Regions from separate parts of the Streptomyces sp. NPDC002577 genome, predicted to be linked through region 3. Evidence: riboswitches for the same ligand, from Rfam matches in the RefSeq annotation. Region 3 holds a riboswitch; each other region holds the start of a gene.
What was found. Region 3 has a riboswitch for cobalamin ahead of ACWD4J_RS03250 (cobalamin biosynthesis protein). Riboswitches for the same ligand answer to the same signal wherever they lie in the genome.
Positions count from the first base shown of each region.

Region 1: linked by a shared signal. The riboswitch ahead of ACWD4J_RS18760 (HoxN/HupN/NixA family nickel/cobalt transporter) and the one ahead of ACWD4J_RS03250 (cobalamin biosynthesis protein) in region 3 are both predicted to bind cobalamin.
Region 2: linked by a shared signal. The riboswitch ahead of ACWD4J_RS04810 (ribonucleoside-diphosphate reductase subunit alpha) and the one ahead of ACWD4J_RS03250 (cobalamin biosynthesis protein) in region 3 are both predicted to bind cobalamin.

Region 1 covers NZ_JBSFWK010000012.1:120,453-127,997, reverse strand. The annotation lists gene ACWD4J_RS18775 (NAD(P)/FAD-dependent oxidoreductase) at 1-984, shown strand, start outside; gene ACWD4J_RS18770 (hypothetical protein) at 1,052-1,633, shown strand; gene ACWD4J_RS18765 (YcnI family protein) at 1,690-2,433, shown strand; gene ACWD4J_RS18760 (HoxN/HupN/NixA family nickel/cobalt transporter) at 2,497-3,588, opposite strand; cobalamin riboswitch at 3,617-3,824, opposite strand; gene ACWD4J_RS18755 (ArsR/SmtB family transcription factor) at 3,905-4,264, shown strand; gene ACWD4J_RS18750 (hydrolase) at 4,304-4,771, shown strand; gene ACWD4J_RS18745 (ATP-binding protein) at 5,189-7,201, shown strand; gene ACWD4J_RS18740 (roadblock/LC7 domain-containing protein) at 7,330-7,545, shown strand, end outside.
Region 2 covers NZ_JBSFWK010000002.1:262,109-269,653, forward strand. The annotation lists gene ACWD4J_RS04785 (sugar ABC transporter substrate-binding protein) at 1-1,210, opposite strand, end outside; gene ACWD4J_RS04790 (GntR family transcriptional regulator) at 1,535-2,323, shown strand; gene ACWD4J_RS04795 (DUF3311 domain-containing protein) at 2,490-2,756, shown strand; gene mctP (monocarboxylate uptake permease MctP) at 2,753-4,381, shown strand; gene ACWD4J_RS04805 (GNAT family N-acetyltransferase) at 4,469-5,008, shown strand; cobalamin riboswitch at 5,003-5,160, shown strand; gene ACWD4J_RS04810 (ribonucleoside-diphosphate reductase subunit alpha) at 5,294-7,545, shown strand, end outside.
Region 3 covers NZ_JBSFWK010000001.1:718,880-726,424, forward strand. The annotation lists gene ACWD4J_RS03245 (cobyric acid synthase) at 1-1,310, opposite strand, end outside; gene ACWD4J_RS03250 (cobalamin biosynthesis protein) at 1,307-2,305, opposite strand; cobalamin riboswitch at 2,451-2,580, opposite strand; gene ACWD4J_RS03255 (hypothetical protein) at 2,781-3,002, opposite strand; gene ACWD4J_RS03260 (anion permease) at 3,015-4,271, opposite strand; gene ACWD4J_RS03265 (lysozyme) at 4,495-5,235, opposite strand; gene ACWD4J_RS03270 (class II aldolase/adducin family protein) at 5,520-6,230, shown strand; gene ACWD4J_RS03275 (alpha/beta hydrolase) at 6,432-7,545, shown strand, end outside.

The DNA of each region.
Region 1 (7,545 bases), on a different contig from region 3:
GCGGTCGACGTCGTCGAGGAGCTGACGCAGAAGGAGCAGATCGACTGCCACTTCAACCGCTCCGGCCGGCTCGGCGTCGCCTTCAAGCCGCAGCACTTCGAGGCGATGAAGGCCACCCAGCGCGACCTGGCCGAGAACTTCGACCACCAGACCGTGCTGCTGAGCAAGAGCGACCTGCGCACCGAACTGCGCTCCGACTACTACCACGGCGCCCTGCTCGACCCGCTCAGCGCGGGCCTGCACGTGGGCGAGTACGTGCACGGACTCGCGGAAGCCGCGGAACGCGCGGGCGCGCAGATCCACGAGCGCAACGCGGCGACGGGCCTCACCCGGCTGCCGGACGGCGGATTCCTCGTCGAGACCCTGCACGGCACCATCCGCGCCAAGCAGGTCATGGCCGCCACCGACGCCTACACCGACAAGTCGATGCCCTGGTTCCGCAAACGGCTGATCAACGTCGGCAGCTTCATCGTCGTCACGGAGCCGCTGGGGGAGGAGCGCGCCCGCGAACTCATCCCGAACGGCCGCCTGGTGGTCGACTCCAAGAACATCGGCCACTACATCCGCCTCACACCGGACCACCGCCTCGCCTTCGGCGGCCGGGCCCGCTTCGCCCCGTCCAACCCCGCCTCCGACGTCAGGAGCGGAGAGATCCTGAAGCGGGAGATGGCCGAGATCTTCCCGCAGCTGGCCGGGGTCCGGATCGACTATGTGTGGGGCGGCAGCGTCGGCTTCTCCTGGGACCGCATGCCGCACGCGGGCGAGGCGGGCGGCGTGTACTACTCCATGGGCTACTGCGGCCACGGCGTCCAGATGGCCACCTACATGGGCCGGGCCATGGCCGACGTCATGGACGGCCACCCGGAGGCCAACCCGCTGCGCGGCCTCGGCTTCCCGAAGGTCCCCGTGCCCTTCTACAACGGCACCGCCTGGTTCCTGCCGTTCGGCGGCGCCTACTACAAGGCCAAGGACCGACTGGGCTGAGACAGAGGCCGTAACGCTGCGCGGATGCGGGGAGGGCCCCGGGGTTCTGCGTGGCAGTATCAGGCCCATGAGTGCGTCCCCGGCGGTACGGAGCCTGCGCGCGGCGGTGTTCGCCGTGCTGTGCGTGCTGCTCGCCGCCGGGGGCCATGCGCTGGCCACGGGCGTGTTGCCGCCGGTGTGGGTGCAGTCTGCCGGGTCCGTGCCGGTGTTCGCCGTCGCTTGGCTGCTGGGCGGCCGGGAGCGGTCGCTGGCGGGCATCGGGGGCGGGACGCTCGCCGCCCAGGGCGGACTGCACCTTGTGTTCGAGGCTGCGCGGCCGCACGCGGTGATGGGCATGCACGGTATGCGGATGGCCCATCCTCATGCGCTGACACCGCATGCCACCGCGGCCCATCTCGGGGCGGCCGTCCTCATGACCTGGTGGCTGCGGCGCGGTGAGGCCGCGCTGTGGTCGCTGCTGCGGTGGGCGGTCGCGTTCGTGCCGGGGCTTGCCGCCTGGTGGCTGGTGGTGCAAGGGGCGCCGGGCGTCCCGGTCGCGCAAGGCGTCGTACATCCGGCCGTCGGTGAGCCGCGCCCCTTGCGGCAGCAGTGGCTGAGGTACGCGGTTCACCGCCGTGGACCGCCGCTGGGGACTCCGTATGCGATCTGACCCCGTCAGACCCGACTCCCCATCATCCCTTCCCCAGTACGGAGAACCAGCCACTCATGTCCCTGACACCTGTCGCCCTGCGGCGAGCCGGCACCGTTGCCGCTCTGACCACCGCAGGGCTGCTCACGGCCGCCGGTGCCGCCTTCGCGCACGTCACCGTCCACCCCGAGAGCTACGCCAAGGGCGCCACCGACGGCGCCTTGACCTTCCGCGTCCCCAACGAGGAGGACACCGCCGGAACCACGAAGGTGGAGGTGTTCCTGCCCACCGACCACCCGGTGCTCGGCGTCCTCGTCTCCCCGCAGGACGGCTGGACCGCCAAGGTGACCACCACGAAGCTGAAGACTCCAGTCAAGACGGACGACGGCACCATCACCGACGCCGTCTCGAAGATCACCTGGACCGGCGGCAAAATCGCACCCGGCCAGTACGAGGACTTCGACGTCGCCTTCGGCCAGCTGCCCGACGACACCGATCAGCTGACCTTCAAGACCCTGCAGACGTACTCCGACGGAAAGATCGCCCGCTGGATCGAGCAGACCGAACAGGGCGGCGACGAGCCGGAGAACCCGGCGCCGGTGCTGAAGCTCACCGCCAAGGGCACCGAGGAAGGCGGCACCGCGACCACGTCGCCGGCGAGCTCGAAGAATTCCGGGAGCTCCCAGCCGGCCGCCTCGGACACCAGTGACTCGACCGCCCGCGGCCTCGGCATCGCCGGTCTGGTCGTGGGCGTCCTGGGCCTGGCAGGGGCGGCCTACGCGGTCGCCCGAGGCCGCGGCGCGGGGTCCCGGTCCCAGTAGAGAACCAGTAGGGAACCGGCCCCCGCGAGGCGTCCGGCAGCGGAGCGGTCCGCTCCGTCGAGGTCAGCCGCCCTCGACGGAGTGGACCGCCCACCGCTGCTCCACTTTGGCCAGCCGCCAGTACGCGAGCGCGGCGGCCCACACGACGATGAACAGGCCGACGATGATGAACCCGACGTTGTCCAGGTCGAGTCCGGCGATCCAGCCGGTCACGGCGTCGCCGAGGTCGAGCTTTTCGTGCAGCACGCCGACCAGTTCGATCGTGCCGATGAGGAAGGCGACGGCGATGGACAGGCCGGTGATGGTGAGGTTGTAGAACACCTTGCGTACGGGGTTGGAGAAGGCCCACTGGTATGCGAAGTTCATGAAGGTGCCGTCGAGGGTGTCGAACAGGCTCATACCGGCGGCGAACAGCAGGGGCAGGCAGAGGATCGCGTACCAGGGCAGTCCGGCCGCGGCGCCGCTGCCCGCCATCACCATCAGGGTGACCTCGCTGGCGGTGTCGAAGCCGAGGCCGAAGAGGAAGCCGAGCGGGAACATCTGCCCAGGGCGTGTGATGGACTTGGTGAAGCGGCCGAGGATGCGGTTCATGAATCCCCGTGAGTCCAGGTGCTGTTCGAGTTCGACCTCGTCGTACGTACCGGAGCGCATCGCCCGGAAGACCCGCAGGATGCCGACGAGCGCCACGAGGTTGAGCGCCGCGATGAGATAGAGGAAGGTTCCGGAGATGGTCGTTCCGACGACGCCGAGGGCCTGATGGGTGCGGGAGTCGTCGTTCATGAGGGCGCCGGCGAGCTGTGTGCCGCCCGCGACCAGCGCGGTCAGGACGACGACCACGCTCGAGTGGCCGAGCGCGAACCAGAAGCCCACCGACACCGGCCGTTTGCCGTCGGCCATCAGCTTGCGGGTGGTGTTGTCGATCGCGGCGATGTGATCGGCGTCGAAGGCGTGCCGCATGCCCAGCGTGTAAGCGGTCACCCCCAGCCCGATGCCGAACACCTTGGAACCGACCTCGTAGTGCTCCGGCACGACGAGCAGGAACAGTACGCCGAAGGCGACGACATGGAGGGCGGCGATCACCGCCAGGAGTCCGGCGGTACGGACGGTGTCCTCGCGTCGCCAGTGAAAAGTGGCAGGCCCGGTGGGCAGGGTCATTCGGTCACGCTCCAGCACCTCGTGGATCACTTCGTGAGATGCCGTGGCCGGTCTCCTGGCTTACGGGTCGCCGTGTCCGCCCCGGCCTTCCCACCCGCCTTGCGGCGGACAGTGACCGTTCTCAACTGGGACGGAAACTCCCCGATCACAGTGGCGAGGGCCGCTCCGGCCTGAACCCCGCCAACTCCTCAGGGTTTTCACCGGTCTTCCCGAACACCACGGCCTCACCACCGTAGAGGCGGAGGCCCGCTCCTGCATAGCTGCACAGCTACGCAGGTATGCAATGTCACATTCGGCTTCCTGGAAAGATGACCCCATGCATCTAGTTCCCGCCGAGCGCGCCGACCGCCGGACCATCGACGGCCACCGGGTCTGCGACGCCATCGCTGCCATCGGTGAGCCCCGCCGCGTACGCGCCTGGGCCGAGCGCTTCTCGCTGCTCGCCGACCCCGGGCGCCTCGCTCTCCTGCTGGCCCTGCAGCAGACGGGGCCCCTCGCCGTCTCCGACCTCGCGGTCGCGACCGGTATGAACGACCCGGCCGTGTCGCAGGCCCTGCGCCTGCTCCGCGCCGCCGGCATCGTGGCAGGCGAGAAGGAGGGACGCGTCGTCCGCTACCGAGTGGTGGATCCGGTCACCGCCGACCTGTTGACACACTGCATGACCGACGCCGACTGAACTGCCGCCTTCTGCCCTAGTGGTCCGTGGGGAGGGCCGGTGCTCGACCAACTCCCGTCCTCGCTCTGGAGCGTTCCCTACGTGGGCCACCGCTTTCCGGGGTCGCCGGCCGTGGCGCGACGGCCCGGCTTGGCGGCGGGCGCGAACTGCCAGCTGTTCGCCTACGAGGTGCTCCGGCACTTCGGCCTGGCTCCGCCAGATGTGCGTTCGAGTGACCTGTGGAGCGATACGCGGTCCACGATCCGCGTTCCGAAGGCGCGGCCGCTGGATCTGCTGCTGTTCAACGCCACGGACGATGCGTACGGCGCGCACGTCGGGGTGTGGTCGAGCGAGGGACAGGTCCTGCACCTGTGTGCAGAGGCAGGACGCCCGGCGGTCTGGGACATGGCGGAGTTCGCCGGACGAGAGCGCTACCAGGTCCTGGTCGGCATCAAGCGTGTGACCAGCAGGGCGGTTCCGGTAGGGCGTTCCGCAGTCGGCGCTCCACGAGTTCCAGGCTGTCGATGAACGCCGCGATCTGTTCGACGGGCGTCGGGACGTACGAGACCGCGCCCGTCTCGTCGTACGTGGCCCAGGATGCCGCTGAGCGTCATGCGGACGTGGTGTCGTGATGCGAACGCCGGTCCGGTCTGAATTTCGTACTGTCGCTCGAAGCGTCACACCAGAGCGGGACGTTGCCCACCCCAGTTTGTCAACTGCCCGACGCACATGATGAGTTGGCGACTACCGTCAGTGTTCGTGGCGCGACGCAGGGCCCTGCCCGGCTTCACGCACGGCACTGCGATGCCGCATGCCTGAGTCGCGCCGTACGCCGGAGCGCGCAGGCGCACCACGCCCACTCCGCACCACTCCGCCGTACCCCCACGCAACGCGAAGTACCCCCACGCACCCCGACGCACCTTAAGCATTCGTACGAGGACGCTGATGTCTCACCTTCGTGCACCGGCCGCACGTGCAGACCGCCGTGAAGGCGGGCGGCACGGCAATCCGGGCGGCCGTGCCGTGCCGCAGCAGCTGCCCATACGGCCGCAGCTGCTCCGTATCGCGGTACTGCCCCCCGTCGCGGTCGCCCTGAGCGCGTGCGCCGCCGTGCTGTTCACCGTCCGATCGACGGGTGTCGCGCCGAGCCCCACGCTGTGGGCCGTGCTCTCCGGAGCCGTCGGGGTCACACTGGCGGGGATCGTGATCGCCGCCGTCGCGGCCGATCGTGCCGCGAGGACCGTCCGCGACCGCATCGGTGTCCTGCGCCGCACAGCCGCTCGAAGCCAGTCCGACCTGCGTGACGTCGTAGAGGCGCTGCGCAGGGGAGACGGGCCACCGCCGGCTCGGCGTACTCCTGCCCAGGCCGCCCCGAAGGACGACGACTTCGCCCAGCTCGCCGACGAACTCTCCCGCGCCCACGACGTGGCCGTGGCCTCCGTGGTCAAGGCCGCCCAGCTCTCCAGCCAGGCCGGAAGCGAGCAGAAGGTCGAGGTCTTCGTCAATCTCGCGCGACGGCTCCAGTCGCTCGTGCACCGCGAGATCACGATCCTCGACGACCTGGAGCACGAGGTCGAGGACCCCGAACTGCTCAAGCGCCTCTTCCACGTCGACCATCTGGCCACCCGCACCCGCCGGCACGCCGAGAACCTCGCCGTGCTCGGTGGCGCGGTCTCCCGCCGCCAGTGGACCAACCCCGTCTCCATGACCGAAGTCCTGCGCTCGGCCATCGCGGAGGTCGAGCAATACTCGCGCGTCAAGCTCGTGCCGCCCATCGACGGCAACCTGCGCGGGCACGCCGTCGCCGACGTCATCCACCTGCTCGCCGAACTCGTCGAGAACGCCACCGCGTTCTCCGCCCCGGGAACCCAGGTCCTGCTGCGTGTCGGCGAGGTCACCTCCGGTCTTGCCGTCGAGGTCGAGGACCGCGGCCTCGGCATGCCCGTCACCGAGCAGAACAAGCTCAACGCCCTCCTCGCCGACCCGGACCAGGTCAACGTCGCGAGCCTTCTCCAGGACGGGCGGATCGGCCTGTTCGTCGTCTCCCAACTGGCCCGCAGGCACGGCATCGCGGTACGCCTCGGGACCAACATCTACGGCGGAGTGCAGGCCGTCATCGTCGTACCGCAGGACCTGCTCGGTGCGGAGCCGGACCAGCCACAGGCACGTGGTGTCGAGGAACCTGCCGCGGCCTGCGCGCCGCAGCCGACAGAGATCCGCGGCACCGGCGGCGACACGCGGGAGGGGCAGGGGCGGCACCGCGTCGCCACAGCCCCGGCCCAGCTGCCCGCGCCCGCCACGCGCTTCGCCGTCCCGCGGCAACGGCAGGGGGGACCCCAACCGGCCGCCCATGAACCGATCCAGCCCCAGCGCACCGAGTCGCAGCCTGGCCCCCGGAATCTGCCGCAGCCGGTCGTGGCGGCTCCCCGGCCCACACCGTCACCGGACGGGACAGCCGAGCTGTCGGTGGCCTCCGCCAACGGAACACTGGACCGCCTGGACCGCCCGGCCCAGGACCCGGCCGATACGACGACCGATCAGCCCGCCGCACCAACCCCCCGACCCGCGAAAGGCCTCGCGCCCCTGCCCGTCCGCGGAGCCCGGGAGCACCGCCCCAGCATCGCCGAGGCCATGCCCGGCATCCGGTCCGAGGACCGGCAGGTCCCGGCGGAGCACGCCTCCACCCTGCTCACGCCCCGCTCGGAAACGATGCAGACCACCGGGGAGCGGCCGCGACTTCCCAGGCGCCGCGCCCAGCAGCACTTGGTGCCGCAGCTCAGGGAAGGGCGGCTCCCACGCCGCGATGAGGAACCCGTCTGCCACGATCCGGGACTCATGGCCGCGTTCCGGCGCGGCATCGGTCTGGCCGAGGCGCAGTACGCACACGACCAGGCAGATGGTCGGGCACCTGGCCACCATTCCGGCGCCCGGTACGACGGGGGCGAACCGACCGGCTGACTCGCTCCACCCCCTGCACGTCTCCATGCACATGTCCCCACGCGTGTGCTGCACACCCGTCCCGCACACATGTCCCGCAACCCCCGCTCCCGCAGACCTTCGGACTACCCCAAGGAGTCGATCCCCCCATGGCGAGCGATGTGCCGACCGGCCATGTTTCCGATCTCGACTGGCTGATGAGCGGCCTCGTGCAGCGCGTGCCGCACACCAGAAGCGCCGTGCTGCTGTCCTCCGACGGTCTAGTGAAGTCCGTCCACGGCCTCGACCCCGACAGCGCGGACCACATGGCCGCGCTCGCCTCGGGCCTCTACTCGCTGGGCCGCAGCGCGGGTGTCCGTTTCGGG
Region 2 (7,545 bases), on a different contig from region 3:
TCAGCTCGATCGTTTCCTTCTTCTCGACCGCGGCCCAGCCCGGCGCGATGGGCGTGAACCAGGCGTCCGGCACGGCGTTGGCGATCGGCGCCGTCGACGCCTTCGTCTTCAGCGGCTCCAGCTGCTTGGTGTTGTTCGGCAGGATGTCCTTGGCCGCGAGGGCCGCCTCCGACTTCTCGCTGGTGAAGAGGGAGATCCAGTACTGCGCCAGGTCCTGGTTCTTGGACTTGGAGATGGTGGCCAGGTCGGAACCGCCGATGAAGGACGGAAGGGCCTTGCCGTTCGGGCCGGGCATGCCCGCGGTGGCGATCTTGTCCTTCAGCTTGGGGTTGCCGTTGGCGTTGCCGTCGATGACGCTGCCGGCCTCCCAGCCGTTGCCGTAGATCAGGGCCGCCTTCTCGTTGGCCATGACGTTGGCGTGGTCCTGCTCGTCCTTCGTCTGGTCGCCGTGGTTGTACTTCTTGACCAGGTCGATGAAGTGCTTGATGCCTTCCTGGGCCTCGGGAGACTCGAGCGTGGCCTTCCACTTCTTGGAGGACTCGTCGTACTCGGCGATCTTGCCGCCGTACGCGGCGACGTACGACATCGCGGCGTACCAGTAGCGGCCGGGCAGGTAGAGCGAGGAGAACGCCTTGTCCTTCTTGCCGTACTTCGCCTGGACCTTGTCGAGCGCCTTCGTCAGGTCGTCCTCGGTCGTCGGGAGCGTGTCGCTGCCGGTCGCGGCCTTGAACATCGACTTGTTGTAGATCGCAACGCGCGCACCGGCGTAGTAAGGAACGCAGTAGAGCTTGCCCTCATAGGTACAGGTGTCCTTGAGGCCCTTGATCCAGGTGTCGGAGTTGTCGTACTTCTTGGCATCGATATCGCCGAGAGCACCGTTGAGGATGTACGTCATGGTCTCGGTGTTGCCGAGCTCGACCACGTCCGGGAACTTGTCGCCGGCCAGGGCCGCGTCGAGCTTCTTGGTCTTGTCCGACCACTGCTGGTACTGGATCTTGACATTGACGCCCGGGTACTTCTTGTTGAATTCCGTGTTGGCCTGCTTGACCAGCTCGGGCCAGGTGCTCTGCGCGTCCGTCATGAGCCAGACGGTCAGATCGCCCTTGCGATCCTTCGGGTCCTTCGCGGCGTCACCGCCCGACCCACCGCACGCCGCAACCGAGGCCATCATCGTCGCTGCGCCAACCGCAGCTATCAGCTTGCGCTTCACGCCACCCTCCTCAGGGCTGCAAGAGTCTCCCCCCATCACCGCCCGGGACTGCGCCGTACACGAAGGGCCATACGAGAAAGGTGCGCAGGAACGACTGCCCGTGGGGCTGGGACTGGTCTTTAATGGTGTAGACCAGTAGGTGGAGCTTGGCCTAGACCTTTAGGGGTGTCAAGGGTGTATAAGAAAGGCGCTCACGTCCGTTATCGGACCGACATCTGAGGGAGCGCGGCCCCCTCGGGCCAGGTCGTGCCACGATGTGAGCCGCAACAGACGGAGGAGCCGGTGACGGCGACAACAGCAGCACAGGGGCCGGAAAGGCGGACGATGGGCAGCCAGGCGGGCAGCACGGGGACCGAGATGGGCACGTCCGCTCCGGCGGAGACGGCGAACGCGGGCCGCACCGCGCGCGTACCGAAGTACTACCGCCTCAAGAAGCACTTGCTCGACATGACGGAGACGATGCCGCCCGGCACTCCGGTGCCGCCCGAGCGGACCCTGGCCACCGAGTTCGACACCTCGCGCACGACCGTCCGCCAGGCCCTCCAGGAGCTGGTCGTCGAGGGCCGGCTGGAACGCATCCAGGGCAAGGGCACATTCGTCGCCAAGCCGAAGGTCTCGCAGGCCCTCCAACTCACGTCGTACACCGAGGACATGCGGGCCCAGGGCCTCGAGCCCACCTCGCAGCTCCTCGACATCGGCTACGTCACCGCGGACGACAGGCTCGCCGAGCTGCTCGACATAAGCACCGGCGGCCGGGTGCTGCGGATCGAGCGGCTGCGGCTGGCGAGCGGCGAGCCGATGGCGATCGAGACGACCCATCTGTCCGCCAAGCGCTTCCCCGCGCTGCGGCGTTCGCTCGTGAAGTACACGTCTCTGTACACGGCCCTGGCCGAGGTGTACGACGTGCATCTCGCCGAGGCCGAGGAGACCATCGAGACCTCGCTGGCGACCCCGCGCGAGGCGGCCCTGCTCGGCACCGATGTGGGCCTGCCGATGCTGCTGCTGTCGCGCCACTCACTGGACGGCGAGGGGAAGCCGGTGGAGTGGGTGCGGTCGGTGTACCGCGGGGACCGGTACAAGTTCGTGGCGCGGCTCAAGCGGCCTGCGGTGTAAGGGCGGCCGCCGACGGGCCGCAGAGCGAAACGTCCGGTTGCTACCGACCGGTTCCGAACATGCCGTCCGATATTCGGACGGGGGTTCCATACCTCGGACCTGTCCCCTAGATTGCCTCCGCATTACCTAGCGATCAACGGGGTCAGTGAGGGGACGGAGCCGCCACATGCCACAACAACCTGAAGTGAGAGGACCGGTCGTCACACCGGTGCGGGTGGTGATAGCCCTCTGCCTGTTCGCGCCGTTCGTCGCGATGCTGTGGGTGGGCTCCTACGCGAAGACCGACCCGGCCTTCATCGGCGTCCCGTTCTTCTACTGGTACCAGATGCTCTGGGTGCTCATATCGTCCGTGCTGACGGTGATCGCGTACAAGCTGTGGCAGCGGGACCAGGCCACTCGTCGCGCCTCGCGTGAGGGAGGTGCTTCGAAGTGAAGAACGACGTGAACGGCGTGGCACTCACCGTCTTCATCCTCTTCTTCGTGGCCGTCACGGTCATGGGCTTCATGGCCGCGCGCTGGCGCAAGGCCGAGAACGAGAACAGCCTCGACGAATGGGGCCTCGGCGGCCGGTCGTTCGGCACCTGGATCACCTGGTTCCTGCTCGGCGGCGACCTCTACACCGCATACACCTTCGTGGCCGTGCCGGCCGCGATCTACGCGGCGGGCGCCTCGGGCTTCTTCGCGGTGCCGTACACGATCCTCATCTACCCGATGATGTTCGTCTTCCTGCCGCGTCTGTGGTCGGTCTCGCACAAGCACGGGTACGTCACCACCTCGGACTTCGTCCGCGGGCGCTTCGGCTCCAAGGGTCTGTCGCTGGCCGTCGCGGTCACCGGCATCCTCGCCACGATGCCCTACATCGCGCTCCAGCTGGTCGGCATCCAGGCGGTGCTCGACGTCATGGGCGTCGGCGGCGGCGAGGGCACGAACTGGTTCGTCAAGGACCTGCCGCTGCTGATCGCCTTCGGTGTGCTGGCCGCGTACACCTACTCGTCCGGTCTGCGGGCGCCGGCGCTGATCGCCTTCGTGAAGGACGCGCTGATCTACATCGTCATCGCGGTCGCGGTCATCTACATCCCCATGAAGCTGGGCGGGTTCGACGACATCTTCGCCAAGGCGGGCGACGCCTTCTCGCAGATCAACCCGGCGACCCAGAAGCCGAGAGGCGCCCTGGCCCCGGCCGAGGCCACACAGTGGACCTACGCCACGCTGGCGCTGGGCTCGGCGCTCGCCCTGTTCATGTACCCGCACTCGGTGACGGCCGTGCTGTCCAGCCGCAGCCGTGACGTGATCCGCCGCAACTCCACGATCCTGCCGCTGTACTCGCTGATGCTCGGCTTCCTCGGCCTGCTCGGCTTCATGGCCATCGCGGCCGGCGTCAAGGTGCAGAACGGGCAGCTGGCGATCCCGCAGCTCTTCGAGGACATGTTCCCCGACTGGTTCACGGGCGTGGCCTTCGCCGCCATCGGCATCGGCGCACTCGTCCCGGCCGCGATCATGTCGATCGCGGCGGCCAACCTCTTCACCCGGAACATCTACAAGGACTTCCTGAAGCCCGACGCGACGCCCGAGCAGGAGACCAAGGTCTCCAAGCTGGTGTCGCTCCTGGTGAAGGTGGGCGCGCTGATCTTCGTCCTCGGCATGGACAAGACGGTCGCGATCAACTTCCAGCTGCTCGGCGGCATCTGGATCCTGCAGACCTTCCCGGCACTGGTGGGCGGCCTGTTCACGCGCTGGTTCCACCGCTGGGCGCTGCTTGCGGGCTGGGCGGTCGGCATGGTCTACGGAACGCTCGCCGCGTTCAACGTGTCCAGCCCCACCCAGGCCCACTTCGCCGGCTCCTCGGCGGAGATCCCCGGCATCGGCAAGATCGGCTACATCGGCCTCACGGCGATCGTGCTGAACCTGGTGGTGACGGTGGTCCTCACCTTCGTGCTGCGCGCACTGAAGGCCCCGGACGGTGTCGACGAGACATCGCCGGAGGACTACACGGGCGAGGCGGGCGACCCGGGCGTCCAGACGGAGCTGCCGCCGGCGACGGCGGGAAGCGCGCACTGAGCCCTTTCTGAGTCCTTTGCGCAAGTGACACGGGCCGCCGGGAAATCCGGCGGCCCGTTGTCGTACCCCTGCGGCAGACTGCACCGCATGGACATCGTGATCAGGCGGGCGGAGCCCGGGGAGTACGCGGAGCTGGGCGAGATCACCGCGCGGGCGTATCTCGGGGACGGGCTGCTGACCTTCGGGGAGAACGACGAGTATCTCGGCGTGCTGCGGGACGTGGCGAAGCGGGCAGCGGCGGCACAGGTGCTGGTCGCCCTGGCGAACGAAATGGTCATCGGAGGCGTCACGTTTGTGCCGCAGGGCGGCCCGATGGCGGACATCGCGCGCGAGGGCGAGGCCGAGATCCGGATGCTCGCGGTCTCGCCCGAGGCGCGCGGCAGAGGTGCCGGAGAGGCCCTCGTCCGCGCCTGCATCGAGCGCGCACGGGCGGTCGACGGCTGCGTAGGCGTCGTCCTGTCCACGCAGAGCGCGATGCACACCGCCCACCGCATATACGAGCGCCTCGGCTTCACCCGGACCCCCGAGCGCGACTGGAACCCCATCCCGCACCTCGCCGACGTCACGCTGCTCACCTACGAGTTGACGCTCCGCCAGGCACCGGAGGCATCGCGACACAACATGTAGGGGTGCCACCGCGGCCCGGCACAAGATGTATGCTCATGCTCGCTGTCGCTGCAGGGGAATCCGGTGCAAGTCCGGAACTGTCCCGCAACGGTGTACTGGTGCGCGTTCGTGTACCCGTGAGTCCGAGGACCTGCCGACGGTGCACCCGGTCCGTCCGTTCCGGGTGCCGACGACGTCCGGGCCTCGCGGAGTTGGGCCGGTGGACGCGGCCCGCGCTGCCCTGCGTGTGTGCCCGTGCGCCCGCTTCCCTCCCAGAGGCCCCGAGCCAGCGAGGGAGAGCTCCACGTGACCATCGCGCCAGCCGATCCGGCTTCAGCGTCCCGGACAGAGGCCGAGAGCGAGTCGGGCGGTCCCGGTGCCGCACTGCTGCGCACCCTGACCGACCTCACCGCCGACCTCCCCGACGCGGACCCCGGCCGGGTCGCGGCCGCCGCGCTGCGCGGCCGGTCGGCGGCCGCGGACGAGGCCGAGCTGCGCGAGCTGGCCACCGAGGCCGCCGCGGGGCTGATCGCGGAGGACCCGGCGTACTCGAAGCTGGCGGCGCGGCTGCTGACGATCAGCATCGCCGTGGAGGCCGCGTCCCAGGGCGTCCGGTCCTTCTCCGAGTCGGTCGCGGTCGGGCACCGCGAGGGCCTGATCGCCGACCGTACGCAGGAGTTCGTACAGCTGCACGCGGCCCGGCTGGACGCGCTGGTGGACGCCTCGCTCGCGGAGGGCGCCGACGACCGGTTCGGCTACTTCGGGCTGCGCACGCTGCACAGCCGCTATCTGCTGCGGCACCCGATCACCCGGCACGTCATCGAGACCCCGCAGCACTTCATGCTGCGCGTCGCCGCCGGCCTCGCGGAGGACGACACCCCGCGCTCCGTGGACGAAGTGGCCTCCCTGTACGGCCTGATGAGCCGCCTCGACTACCTGCCGTCCTCCCCCACGCTCTTCAACTCCGGTACGCGTCACCCGCAGATGTCCTCCTGCTATCTGCTGGACTCGCCGCTGGACGAGCTCGACTCGATCTACGACCGGTACCACCAGGTGGCCCGCCTCTCGAAGCACGCGGGCGGCATCGGCCTGTCGTACTCCCGTATCCGCTCTCGCGGTTCGCTGATCCGCGGCACGAACGGGCACTCCAACGGCATCGTGCCGTTCCTGAAGACCCTCGACGCCTCGGTGGCCGCGGTGAACCAGGGCGGCCGGCGCAAGGGCGCGGCCGCGGTCTACCTGGAGACCTGGCACTCCGACATCGAGGAGTTCCTGGAGCTGCGCGACAACACCGGTGAGGACGCGCGGCGTACGCACAATCTGAACCTCGCGCACTGGATCCCGGACGAGTTCATGCGCCGGGTCGACGCCGACGAGCAGTGGTCCCTGTTCTCCCCCGCCGACGTGCCCGAGCTGGTCGACCTGTGGGGCGACGAGTTCGACGCCGCGTACCGCAAGGCGGAGGCGGCGGGTCTGGCGCGCAAGACCATCCCGGCCCGCGATCTCTACGGCCGCATGATGCGTACCCTCGCGCAGACCGGCAACGGCTGGATGACCTTCAAGGACGCCGCCAACCGCACCGCCAACCAGACGGCGGAGCCGGGCCACACGGTCCACTCCTCCAACCTGTGCACCGAGATCCTGGAGGTCACGGACGACGGGGAGACGGCGGTCTGCAACCTGGGGTCGGTCAACCTCGGCGCGTTCGTCACCGGCTCCGGCGACGGCATCGACTGGGAGCGGCTGGACGCGACGGTCCGTACGGCCGTGACGTTCCTCGACCGCGTCGTCGACATCAACTTCTACCCGACCGAGCAGGCGGGCCGCTCCAACGCCAAGTGGCGCCCGGTGGGCCTGGGCGCGATGGGCCTGCAGGACGTGTTCTTCAAGCTGCGGCTGCCCTTCGACTCGGCCGAGGCGAGGGCGCTGTCCACGCGGATCGCCGAGCGGATCATGCTCGCCGCGTACGAGGCGTCGGCCGACCTCGCCGAGCGGAACGGCCCGCTCCCGGCCTGGGAGAAGACCCGTACGGCCCGCGGCGTTCTGCACCCCGACCACTTCGGCGTGGAGCCGACCTGGCCGGAGCGGTGGGCGGCCCTGCGGGAGCGCGTCGCCACGACGGGCATGCGCAACTCCCTGCTCCTCGCGATCGCACCCACCGCCACGATCGCCTCGATCGCGGGCGTCTACGAGTGCATCGAGCCGCAGGTCTCGAACCTCTTCAAGCGCGAGACGCTCAGCGGCGAGTTCCTCCAGGTCAACTCGTACCTGGTGAACGACCTGAAGCAGCTCGGCGTGTGGGACGCCCGCACCCGCGAGGCCCTGCGCGACTCGAACGGCTCGGTGCAGGGCTTCGCCTGGATCCCTGATGACGTACGCGCCCTGTACCGCACGGCGTGGGAGATCCCGCAGCGCGGCCTGATCGACATGGCGGCCGCCCGCACCCCGTTCCTGGACCAGTCGCAGTCCCTGAACCTCTTCCTGGAGACGCCGACCATCGGCAAGCTCTCCTCGATGTACGCATACGCCTGGAAGCAGGGCCTGAAGACGACGTACTA
Region 3 (7,545 bases):
GCACGGCGGAACCCGTCCGACTCCAGCGAGCCGTGCCAGTGCGTGCCCCACACCTCACCGACCCGGCAGCCGTCGAGGAACGGTTCACCACCCGTCACATCCGCGACGCCGTGATGGATCTCGTACCCCTCGACGGATTCGCCGAGCGCCGTGCCCGACGGGCGCGTGAGGGTCTTCTCCTTCGCGAACCGCACGCGCACGGGCAGCAGTCCGAGCCCCTCGACCTGGCCGGCACGGGACTCGACCTCGTCCTCGATGTGCTCGCCGAGGACCTGGAACCCGCCGCAGATGCCGAGGACCGGACGTCCCTCGGCGGCGCGGCGCGCGATCGCGTCCGCGAGACCGCGTTCGCGCAGCCACTCCAGGGCGCGTACGGTGCCGCGGGTGCCGGGTACGACGACGAGGTCCGCGTCGACGAGTTCCTCGGGACGGTCCACGAACCGCACGACGACACCCGGTTCGGCGGCGAGTGCGTCCACGTCCGTGAAGTTGGACATCAGCGGGATCGCGCACACGGCGACCCGCAGCACGTCGTCGCCGACGGGGGGAGCCACCGCGGACTCCCGGACCGACCCGCGGAGCGAGACCCGCAGCCCGTCCTCCTCGTCGATCCCGAGACCGTGCCGGAACGGCAGCACACCGAGCGTATGGCGGCCCGTGAGCTGGTGCAGCATGTCGAGTCCCGGCTCGAGGAGGGACACGTCCCCGCGGAACTTGTTCACCAGGAACCCGGCGATCAGCGCCTGGTCCTCGGGGCTGAGTAGCGCGACCGTACCGAAGAACGACGCGAAGACCCCTCCCCGGTCGATGTCGCCCACGACGACGACCGGCAGCCGCGCGGCCCGCGCGATGCCCATGTTGACGATGTCCGTGCGCCGCAGATTGATCTCGGCGGGGCTGCCCGCCCCCTCACAGATCACCGCGTCATACGTGCCCCGCAACTCCTCCAGGCACTCCAGGACGGTGCCGAGCAGGGCCTCCTGACGGCCGCCGTGGTAGCCGCGGGCACTCAGCTCACCGACCGGCTTGCCCATGAGCACGACCTGGCTGCTGCGGTCGCTGCCGGGCTTGAGCAGCACGGGGTTCATGAGCGCCGTCGGCTCGACGCGCGCCGCCTGCGCCTGCATGGCCTGCGCCCGCCCGATCTCGGCACCCTCCCGCGTGACGAACGAGTTCAGGGACATGTTCTGCCCCTTGAAGGGCGCGACCTTGACCCCCTGCCGCACGAGCCACCGGCAGATCCCGGCGGTGACGACACTCTTCCCGGCATCGGAGGTGGTCCCGGCCACCAACAGCCCGCCACCGCTCATGAGTTCCCTCCGCGTCTCGTACGCGCGGAGGCCTGCCCGCGCACCAGTGCTCCCGCGGCGCTCACGCCGAGGGCAAGCCAGCCAACCCGCCGGGAAAGCCGCACGGCCCGCTCGATGTCGGCCACCTCAACGGCTCGCCCGGAGCCGTTGAGCACAGGCCGGTGCTCGACTTTTCCGCCGTACGAAAGTGTCCCGCCGAGCCGTACGCCGAGCGCCCCCGCGAACGAGGCCTCGACGACCCCGGCGTTGGGGCTCGGATGCTTGGCGGCATCCGCATGCCAAGTCCGCACGGCCCCCCGCGGGTCGCCCCCGGCAACCGCGGCGAGCACAGCGGTGAGCCGCGCCCCCGGCCACCCCGCGACGTCGTCGAGCCGCGCGGAAGCCCACCCGTACCGCCGGTGCCTGGGCGACTTGTGCCCCACCATCGCGTCCAGCGTGTTGACGGCCCGGAACCCCACAAGGCCCGGCACACCGCCCACCGCACCCCAGACGAGCGCACCCACCACGGCGTCCGACGTGTTCTCGGCGACGGACTCGACCACGGCCCGCGCGATGCCATCGGCGTCCAGCGCCTGTGGATCGCGTCCGCACAGATGCGGCAGCCGCTCCCGTGCGCCCTCGACGTCCCCGGCGGCCAGCGCCCCGCCGACGGCCCGCGCCTCGCGGCCCAGCGAGGTGCCGCCGACCACGGCCCAGGTCGCGGCGGCGGTCAGCGCGACGGAGGCGGTACGGGAGGTGCGTACGGAACGGGCGGCCAGCGCGGCGAGAGCGGTCGCGCCCCCGGCGCACACCGCGGTCTGCAGCGCGCCCCATCCGCGGTGGTCCCGCCACAGCGCACGCTCCACGGCGGCCGCGGCGCGGCCGAACGCGGCGACCGGATGGCCCCGGCGCGGATCGCCGAGGAGCAGGTCGGCCAGGAGGCCGGCGGCGGCGCCGTATGCGAAGACACGTCCGCGTCCGGCACGTTCGGCATGCGTGGAACCAGCCGGATGCATCGGATCGGCCGAAGGCATGGGGTCAGCCCGCCGATACGCCTGGAAGATTCCTCGTACTTCTCAACACATCGGGCAACGGGCAGTCGCGCATGGCGATATGTCCTCACTCAGGGTCCGCGCCCTGGTTCGACGTGACCGGCGGTGAGAGTCTCCTGGCTCCCGGATCTACGCTTCCCCCGGCCTTCCAACCCGTCCGTACGGGCCGTGACTTCCGTGTGGGGGAGCGCTCCCCGGTGACAGTGGCGGGACCGCGCCGGATTCGCACCGGCTTCCTCTCCTGCCGCCGTATATGGCTCCGGAAGTCCACCACGCCCCCCGAAGGCCCGTCAACTCGCACTTGACCTGCGACGGGAGAGTGTGCGAAGGGCCACACACGGGCGTGTGCCGTGCCGCACACACCTGGGGCGGGCATGCGTGTGGGGTGCGGGACGCTCCTGCGTCCCGCACCCCACACAAAGGCCCAAGCCGATTGCCGTCAGGCGACGATCAGATAGATCCCGTACCCGACGGCCGCCGCGCAGAGCGCGAAGCACGCGTACGCGCCGCTGACCGCGAGGGCCGCGGAGTCGCCCTGCTCCGTCGCCCGCTGCCGCTTGGAGAGGCCGACGATGCCCAGGGTGAACAGGCCCACGAGGGCCACGGTGACCACGAGGCTGACTCCGAAGACGGAGCCGAGAGCTGCCCAGTCGATCTTCATGCTGCTCTTTCCTTACACCGATGCGGTCTTGGCGGGCTCCGGCGAGGCGCCGGGCGGTGCCGGGATGGTGGCCTTCAGGTCGCCGTCGAGCGCGGCAGGGAGGGCGCCCTCGGTCGCTGCGTCGACGTCCCCGGCGGGGCCGGTGCTGTCGTCGGCGGCGCGGCCGTCGCTGACGTCGTTGACGTTGTCCTGGGTGACCGGCTGGCGGCGCGACAGCGCCCAGATCACACCGGCCCCGACGACCAGCAGCGCACCGGTGAGGATGACGCCCCACGTGCCCTGCTTCGTGAGGAACTCGGCGGCCGCGCCGACGAGCCCGGCGGCCGGCAGCGTCAGGCACCAGGCGACGAACATGCGGGTCGCGGTCGACCAGCGGACCACGGCGCCCTTGCGGCCGATGCCCGCGCCCATCACGGCACCCGAGCAGGACTGGGTGGTGGAGAGGGAGAAGCCGAGGTGGGAGGAGGCGAGGATGACCGTCGCGGCGCTGGTCTGCGCGGCGAAGCCCTGCGGCGGCGCAAGGTCGGTCAGGCCCTTGCCCATGGTGCGGATGATGCGCCAGCCGCCCAGGTAGGTGCCCATCGCGATGGCGAGGCCGGCGGAGAGGATGACCCAGACCGGCGGGTTGGAGCCCGGGGAGAGGACACCGCCCGTGACCAGGGCCAGCGTGATGATGCCCATGGTCTTCTGCGCGTCGTTGGTGCCGTGGGCGAGGGAGACGAGGCCCGCGGAGGCGATCTGTCCGGCGCGGTAGCCGGGGGCCGTCGCCTTGTCGTCGGCGCGGCTGCCTATGCGGTACGTCAGACGGGTGGCCAGCATCGCGGCGACGCCGGCGACGACCGGCGCGGCGACGGCCGGTATCAGCACCTTGGTGACGACGGTGCTGCCGTTGACCGACGACCAGCCGGCGGACATCACGGCGGCGCCGATCAGGCCGCCGAAGAGGGCGTGGGACGAGCTGGAGGGGAGGCCCAGAAGCCAGGTCAGCAGATTCCAGAGGATCGCGCCGACGAGCGCCGCGAAGATCACCTCGGTTCTGATGCCTTCTTCGTTGATGATGCCGCCGGAGATCGTCTTGGCGACCTCCACGGAGAGGAAGGCTCCGACGAGGTTCAGTGCGGCGGACATGGCCACCGCCGTCTTCGGTCGCAGAGCGCCTGTCGAGATGGTCGTCGCCATCGCGTTGGCTGTGTCGTGGAAACCGTTCGTGAAATCGAACACGAGAGCGGTGACGATCACGATCCCGAGGAGAAGCGTGATGTGTTCCATTTACCCAGGCTTCTGTTTGACGTCATTGGCAAGTGGACCGTAGGCAACCTGAGTGAACGGAAGATGAACTGGGTGGGGCTGCAGGGTGGCCCTAACTGGTGTGCTGCCACTCCGGTTCCGTTTGGAGTGGCAGCGCAGTCGATCATGAAGGTCGGGGAAAGCCCGGAATTTCGGCGGAACCGCGCGTTCCGCCGCGCTCGGACCGTCCCCGCATGCCCCCTGACTATCCCCGGGCGAACCTCCGCAGCGCCGTCATCGAGCCGTTGAAGAGATTCTGGTCACCCGGCAGGCTGCCGCTGTTGTCGTGCTGCCAGAAGGTCCAGTACTGCCAGCCCGCGGGCAGGGACCCGGCGGACGCGTTGTAGTGGGCGAGCCACAGGGCGTGGTTCGAGGCGAAGGCCGCGCTGTTGCCGGTGCACTTCTTCCACCAGTTCGTATTCGTGTAGATCACGGGCCGGCGGCCGGTCAGCAGCTTCACCTCGTCGCTGAAGGACCTGATCCACGCGACCATCCTGGTCCTGCTCAGGCCGTAGCACTTCTTCGAGCTGTACGGGTTGTACTCGATGTCGAGGGCCGGCGGCAGAGTCCAGCCGTCCGCCGTCCAGGTCCCGCCGTTGCTCACGAAGTACTGCGCCTGTGTCCTGCCGGACGACTTGTCGGGCAGCGCGAAGTGGTAGGCGCCGCGGATCATGCCCGCGTTGCGGGCCCCGTCGTACTGCTGACCGAAATACGGGTTGCGGTAGGTGTGGGACTCGGTCGCCTTCACGTAGACGAACCTCGCGCCCTTGCTCCGCGCCTTCTGCCAGTCGACGTCCTTCTGGTGCGACGAGACGTCGTGCCCCTTCGGCTTGCTCGCCGCGGAAACCGGAATCTCGGCGAGCGCGGTGGCCCCTAACGCGAGTGTCGCCGCGGAGATCGCGGCGATGCGGGCACGGTGGCGCGACGGTTTGCGATCACGAGCCATATTTCCCCCCGGATGGCGACGTGCATGACAAATCCACCAGAGGGTATCGGAGGCCTCTTTGCGGACCGTCGATCTCCGGCCAATTCACTTCCACATGGGCGTGTGTGTGCATATGTGGCCTAACGGACAGCGGAAGATCGCGTCACACTCCGCCGCGATGCTTTTACAGCACGTGGTCGCGGGGTGGTCGGTGCAGCCGCTCGTACGGCGGCTGGCAGGGTGGGTGGCGCGGCGGCCGGCAGCGCGGCCGCGGGGCGGATCCGGAAGCGGTCGATGGCGGGTGGATGGCGATGGGTGACGTGGGCGGTGTCGCCGGTGCGGGCGGCCGGGAGCCGAAGCGCGGGCAGGCGGACGGTCTGCGGGCATCCTGGGAGGAACTCGTTGCGACCGCCCGGCGCACCGTGACCGACGGGCTCGTCGTCGGCACCTCCGGCAACGTGTCGGTGCGCGTCGGCGGCACCGTACTGGTCACTCCGACCGGAGTCCCGTACGACCGGCTGACGCCGCAGGACGCCGTCGGTGTCGACCTCGACGGCAACCAGGTACTCGGCGACCTCGCCCCGACCAGCGAGCTGCCCATGCACCTCGCGGTCTACCGCAGCACCGGCGCCCGGGCCGTGGTCCACACCCACGCGGTGCACGCCACCGCCGTCTCGGCCCTCGTGCCGGAGCTGCCCCTGATCCACTACATGGCGGCAGCGCTGGGCGGCCCCGTGCGGGTCGCACGCTATGCCCTGTACGGCACGGACGAGTTGGCCGAGAACATGCTCCATGCCCTGGTGGACCGCACGGGGTGTCTACTTCAGAATCACGGCACCATCACATATGGCGACACCCTTGACCAGGCCTACGACCGGACGGCCCAGCTCGAGTGGATGTGCAGAGTCTGGCTGTCGGCGAGCGCCCTGCCGGGCCGCACCCCCACCCTCCTGTCCCGCGACCAGCTCGGCGAAGTGGAGGAGAAGCTGCGCGGGTACGGACAGCCGCGGAGCTGAGCGGCGCCCCGGGGTCTCGGCGCCACGGGCCTCGGGGCCATAGGGCCCGTATCGCCTGCGGTCCGGGGGCCCTGTCGAGGTGTGGCGGGCGGTGGTGACCGGGGTGCAGCCGGGGCACGAGGGGTGTGTCCGTGGCGTCCGTCGTCACTCCAGCGTTCCGTTCGGCTGGCCGTCGGGGGCCTTCGCAACGACACTGGATCCGTGCGCACCGCCACAGCGACGGCAGCGGCCGTCACCACAGTGATCGGAGCCGGTGCGGCCATGGTCGCCGCCGGCAGGCTCGCCAGCGACGCCGCCCTGAAGGCGCCCGCCGGGCGGCCGCTTCCCACCGAGCCGAGGCTCACCGTCCACGGCACCGCCGCGGGACAGGTCACACTGACCCGTGACCTCGCCGCACTGCGGCCGGGCACCTACGGCCTGACCGGCGAAGGCTGCCATGCGGTCGTCGGCGGCGTACTGGACACCGCGCCGCACCCCGCCGACACCGTCGTACGCCGCCTCGAACGGGTCACCTACGGCGAACTGAGGCCGGGCGCGCGCGTCTGGCTCACTCCGCAGGTGCACATCGGCAACCCGAAGACCGCCCTCGGCCTCGAGTACACCGACGTCGACATCCCCGGCGAACTCGGTCCCCTGCCCGCCTGGTTCGTGCCCGGCGCCCGCGACAGCTGGGTGATCAGCGTGCACGGGCTCGGCACCACCCGCGAGCACCCCATGGTCCTCATGGAGTTCATGCACCGGCTGCGCTATCCGTTGCTCGACATCACGTACCGCGGGGATCCGGGCGCGCCCCGCTCCCCGGACGGGCTCTGCCATCTCGGCGACACGGAGTGGCGCGACCTCGACGCCGCCATCCGCTATGCCCTGCGGTACGGCGCGGAGCGCGTCGTCCTGCTCGGCTGGTCCACCGGCGCCGCGATGGCCCTCCACGCGGCCGCACGCTCGTCGCTGCGCGACCGGATCGCCGGGCTCGTGCTGGACTCGCCCGTGCTCAGCTGGGAGGCCACGCTGCGCGCCCTCGCCTCGGCCCGGCGCACGCCGGGGCCGCTGCTGCCGCTCGCCGTCCGCGCGGCACAGGGGCGCGCCGGCCTGCACGGCGGCGCCATCGAGGAGGCCCTCGACCCGGAGGCGCTGAAGGTCCCGACCCTTGTGATGCACGGCCCCGACGACGCCGTCGCCCCCTGGAGCCTGAGCCGCCGACTGGCCGACCGACGCCGCGACACGGTCACCCTGCACGCCGTGCCGAACGCACCGCACAGCGCCATGTGGAACGCCGACCCCGCACACTACGAAGAGACTCTGCGCCGCTTCCTGA